DNA from 2 places in the Microbacterium murale genome. Region 1 is predicted to be linked to the other one. Evidence: predicted binding sites of a transcription regulator. Region 1 holds the regulator's gene; the other holds the start of a gene.

Region 1 (2,392 bases):
GTGCGCCATTCGGGCGCGCGCACCGTCCAGATGCTCTCGAAGCTCCTTCTGGATCTTCAAGACGTCGCCTTCTTCGATGAGGTCGAGAAGACGGCCGTGGTCGTGCGCGGAGGGATGCAGGTCGAGATCCTCTTCGACGGTCAGCTGCATGAGGCTGGCGAAGACAGGCTCATACGCCTCCCACACGTCGACGAGGCGGCGGTTGCCGCCGATTTCATAAAGAAGCGCATGGAACCGCATGTCAGCGTCGGCGAAGCCGTCTGCCTCCGAACGGTCAGCATATGAAACCATCTCTCTGACGATCGCGCGGCCGGTACGCACGTGCTCGTCGGTGACGTGCCCGATCGCACGGGTGACAGCTGCCACCTCGATCGACTCACGTAGCTCGTAGAGGTCGTCGATATCGCTTTGGCTGAGCCCAACGACGAAGAAGCCGCGCCTGCGGGATTCGACCAGTCCCTGGGACTCGAGCTGACGCAGCGCATCCCGCACCGGTCCTCTGCTGACGTCGTACTCGGCGGCGAGCGTGTCTTCCACGAGGTGCCTGCCCGGCTCCAGGTGCTGTCGCACGATCTGGTCGCGCAGTACTGCGGCCAATTGTTCGCCGAGCGCGGGCGCTCTGGTCGGGCGCATCGAAACCATGAACTCACCTCTTTGTGTACCGTTAACGAACTACAGTTAACTGCAATCGATTTCAGATGTCAACAAAGAAGGACCATCCTCATCTTCGATAAGGATGGTCCTATTCATTCGGGCGTCGAACGAAGCCCAGCGTCAGTCTTCGCTACGCCCGCCCGGCCGCCACAGCACGACGTCGGTGGAACGGCGGATGCGACGTCCGCTCGGTACCGGAACGACGCCGCTCGCGCCGGCCGCGAAGACGCGCACGCCGGGCCGGTTCTCCCGCTCGGCCCGCAGTGCCCCCTCGAGGTCGAGCACTCGGCGGCGAAGCATCCGCACTTCATCTTCGAGATCGAGCAGGCGAGCGATCGCCGGCAGGCTCATGCCGTCGGCGGAGAGCCGGGCGACCTCGCGCAGCTGGACGATGTTCCGCGCGGAGTAGCGGCGAGAGCCGCCGCGCGTGCGACCCGGCACGACCAGCCCGATGCGGTCGTACTGCCGCAAGGTCTGCGGGTGCATGCCCGCGAGACCAGAAGCGACGGCGATCGCGAAGACCGGGGTGTCCTCATCGTCGACCATCGCGATCACCTCCGCTCAAGAACTCCATCAGCCCTGCGCCTTCGCCATCATCTCCGCACGCGGGTTCTCCTTCGGCTCCAGATCATGGAACTTCTGCAGTGCCTCCCGCGCGGCGTCGTCCAGGTGCGTCGGCACCGCGACCTGCAGCTCGGCGAGCAGATCGCCCGTGCCCTTCGACGTCGCGACGCCGCGCCCCTTGACGCGCAGGACGCGTCCGGACGGGGTGCCTGGCGCGACGCGCAGCTTCACGATGTCACCGGCCAGCGTCGGGACCTCGATCGTCGCGCCGAGCGTCGCCTCGGTGAAGGTCACCGGCACCGTCAGGCGCAGGTTCAGACCGTCACGAGTGAACACAGGGTGCGGGCGCACCTTGATCTGCACGACGATGTCGCCGCTCTCACCGCCGTCCGGCGACGGCCTGCCACGGCCGCGCAGACGGATCTTCTGCCCGTCGGCGACGCCGGCAGGAATCTTCACCTTGAACGGCTTGCCGTCCTCACCCTGCAGGGTGATGGTCTCGCCCTGCACTGCGGTGACGAAGTCGAGCGTGGTGCGCGCAGTGACGTCTGCGCCCTTCTGCGGGCCGCCGAAGCCGCGGTATCCCCCACTCGTCTGCCCGAACCGACCGGAGCCGAAGCTTCCGCCCTGAGTCTGGTTGAACATCGCGAAGATGTCCTCGAAGTCGGCGTTGCTCTGACCACGCCCACCCTGACCGAACCGGCTGAACACGTCTTCGAACCCGCCCGCACCTGCACCGCCGGCGGTGAATCGCGCACCTGAGCCCATGGCTCGGATCTCGTCGTACTCCTTGCGCTGCTCGGCGTCGGAGAGCACCGAGTACGCCTCGCTGATCTCCTTGAACATCGCCTCGGCCTTCGCGTCACCCTGATTGGAGTCGGGGTGGTACTTCCGCGCGAGCTTGCGGTACGTCTTCTTCAGATCCGCATCAGTGACATCCTTGGAGACGCCGAGCGTCTTGTAGAAGTCCTTGTCGAACCAGTCCTGGCTAGCCATCGATCACCCGCCTACTCAGCGGGCACCGCGACGACGACCTTCGCCGGGCGCAGCTCCACGTCACCGAGGCGATAGCCCACCTCCACGACCTCGAGGATCGTCGAGGATTCTGCTCCTGGAGTCGGCTGCTGGAAGATCGCCTCGTGGTGCTGGGGATCGAACTCCTCGCCCTTCTCGC
Region 2 (2,392 bases), 490 kb from region 1:
GCGCTGACGGCCGCGTTCTTGCGTGCCTCGAGGTCTGCGAGCTCCGCCATCAGCGCAGACGTGTCTGCGGGCAGGCCCAGCTTCAGACGCAGTCGCGCACCGGCCTGATCGATCAGGTCGATCGCCTTGTCGGGCAGCACGCGGTCCGGCAGGTAGCGGGCGCTCATGGTCACGGCGGCGCGCAGCGCGGCATCCGTGTACGTCACACGGTGGTGATCCTGGTACGCATCGGTCAGCCCCTCGAGAATGCGCACGGCGTCCTCGATGCTCGGCTCATCCACCTTCACCGGCTGGAAGCGGCGCTCCAGTGCGGGGTCCTTCTCGATCTGGCGGTACTCCTTGAGCGTCGTCGCGCCGACCATGTGCAGGTCTCCGCGCGCGAGACGCGGCTTCAGGATGTTGCCCGCGTCCATCCCGCCGTCGCCGGATCCGCCGGCGCCGACGACCGTGTGCACCTCGTCGATGAACACGATCACCGCATCCTTGTGCGCGGCGATCTCGTCCATCGTCTTGGTCAGGCGCTCTTCGAAGTCGCCGCGGTAGCGTGTGCCTGCGAGCATGCCGGGCAGATCGAGCGCGATCACTCGGCGGCCCTCGAGCTGCACCGGGACCGTGCCATCGACGATCGCCTGGGCGATGCCGTCGACGATCGCCGTCTTTCCGACACCCGCCTCACCGATCAGCACGGGGTTGTTCTTGGTGCGGCGGCTGAGGATCTCGATGGTCTGCTCGATCTCATCGCTGCGACCGATCACCGGGTCGAGCTCGCCGGCGCGTGCACGCGCTGTCAGATCGATGCCGTACTTGTCGAGCATCGGGGAGTCCGATGCGTCCGACTCCCCGTTCGCGTCGCTGCCGGAGGGCGCGGCCACGTGCCCGCGACTGCCTTCGGTGAGAGCCTCAGCCGTGACCCCGACGCTTGCGAGAATCTGACCTGCCGGCATGTCCTGCCCCAGCACCAGTGCGAAGAAGAGGTGCGCGGGTTCGATGTACGTGGCACCGGACGAGCGCGCCACCTGGTAGGCGTGGAACAGCGCGCGGCTTGCGCCAGGGGTGATCGTGGCGGCATCCGCCTCGGCGCGCACATCCGGCAACGGCAGCCTGGCCTCCGCGGCGTCGATGATCTGCTGCGGGGTCACACCGATCCGCTCGATCGCCTGCGTGACGGAGTCGTCCTCGACGATCTCTCGAAGAACGTGCAGAGCATCGAGTTCGGTCTGTCCACGCTCCAGCGCGAACCGACCGGCGCGCTGCAGAATCCGCTGCGTACGCGCGGTGAGGAACCGGCTGAGGTCGATCGACCGCGTCTGACGAGACTGCTCGCCTGCAAGATAGCGGGCGAGGAACTCATCGAACGAGCTCGCGCCGCTGTCGCTGAAGTCGTTGGGCACTATGTCCTCCTGAAAGTTGAGTGTGCTTCGCTCAACTTAAACGCCTGCAATGCCCTGATATTCCCCAGCGACTCGGAAATGTCAGAAGCGCGCTCAGAACGCCCAGGAATCCACTCAGATATCGGCGATGAGTGCGATCCGCTCGCGCAGATAGTCGCTCAATGGCACGTATCCGCCGGTGGGAGACCATCGCACCGACGGCACCCGGTCGATCAGCGCGAGCGGGCCGGACGATCCACCGGCATCCACAGCATCCGCATCGAGTACCGACCAACCGACATGGACGACGTCGCCCTCGCCGAAGCCGCCCCGCAACGCCAGCTGTCTGCGCGCTGCCCTCGCTCGCGCGGAATCAGCGGTGTACCCGCGGCGCCCCGGATCGGCCGCACGCAGGATCTCGGCGGTCGCGAGCACTCGATCATCGGTGAGCAGCAGCACTCCGACGTGCCAGGCATCGCCCACCCGCACGATCCGCTCGCCGCGCCAGCGTGATGAACGCTCCTCGCCGAGGCCCTCTTTGGGCACGCCGAGCAGCGACGTCCGCGCGGCGTCCAGGATCTCGGACGTCGTGGTCACAGCTCCCCCTGCGGCCGAGTCCGCTCCACGGTATCCAATCGCTCACGATCACCGCGCAGGATCATCGCGACGAGCGGATAGATCAGCACCGACAGCATGCCCGCTCCGACCAGCGCCGCCGCGATCGCGGAGTCGAGGACGCCCTCATCCACGCCGATCGCCGTGACGGCGACGATGATCGGCAGGCCGGTCGCCGCGAGCATCCCGAGCGCCGTGCGTTCGCGCAGACTCGCGCCTCGTGAAGCCGACAGTTGGGCCGCGGCACCGCGGATCACGAGCAGCGCGATCAGGAACAGCGGCACCAGTGAAAGGGCGAGCGGCGAGGCTGCGAGCACGTCGAGGTCGAACGTGACGCCGGTGTACAAGAAGAAGATCGGCACCAGGAATCCGAACGCGATCGCCTCGAGCTTGCTCTCCACGGCGGC

The links. The regulator HspR, encoded in region 1, represses chaperone genes until heat shock. The targets are predictions, from matches to a motif close to AAGTTGAGTCNNNNNGACTCAACTT.
Region 2: a site for HspR is predicted at 1,405-1,429, ahead of QFZ46_RS04160 (ATP-dependent Clp protease ATP-binding subunit). Genes of this name have one in related genera too.

The regions. Positions count from the first base shown of each region.
Region 1 covers NZ_JAUSXK010000001.1:1,328,709-1,331,100, forward strand. The annotation lists gene QFZ46_RS06510 (GntR family transcriptional regulator) at 1-642, opposite strand, end outside; gene QFZ46_RS06515 (heat shock protein transcriptional repressor HspR) at 775-1,200, opposite strand; gene QFZ46_RS06520 (DnaJ C-terminal domain-containing protein) at 1,228-2,214, opposite strand; gene QFZ46_RS06525 (nucleotide exchange factor GrpE) at 2,226-2,392, opposite strand, start outside.
Region 2 covers NZ_JAUSXK010000001.1:836,595-838,986, forward strand. The annotation lists gene QFZ46_RS04160 (ATP-dependent Clp protease ATP-binding subunit) at 1-1,391, opposite strand, end outside; gene QFZ46_RS04165 (glutaminase) at 1,506-1,967, opposite strand; gene QFZ46_RS04170 (cation:proton antiporter domain-containing protein) at 1,964-2,392, opposite strand, start outside.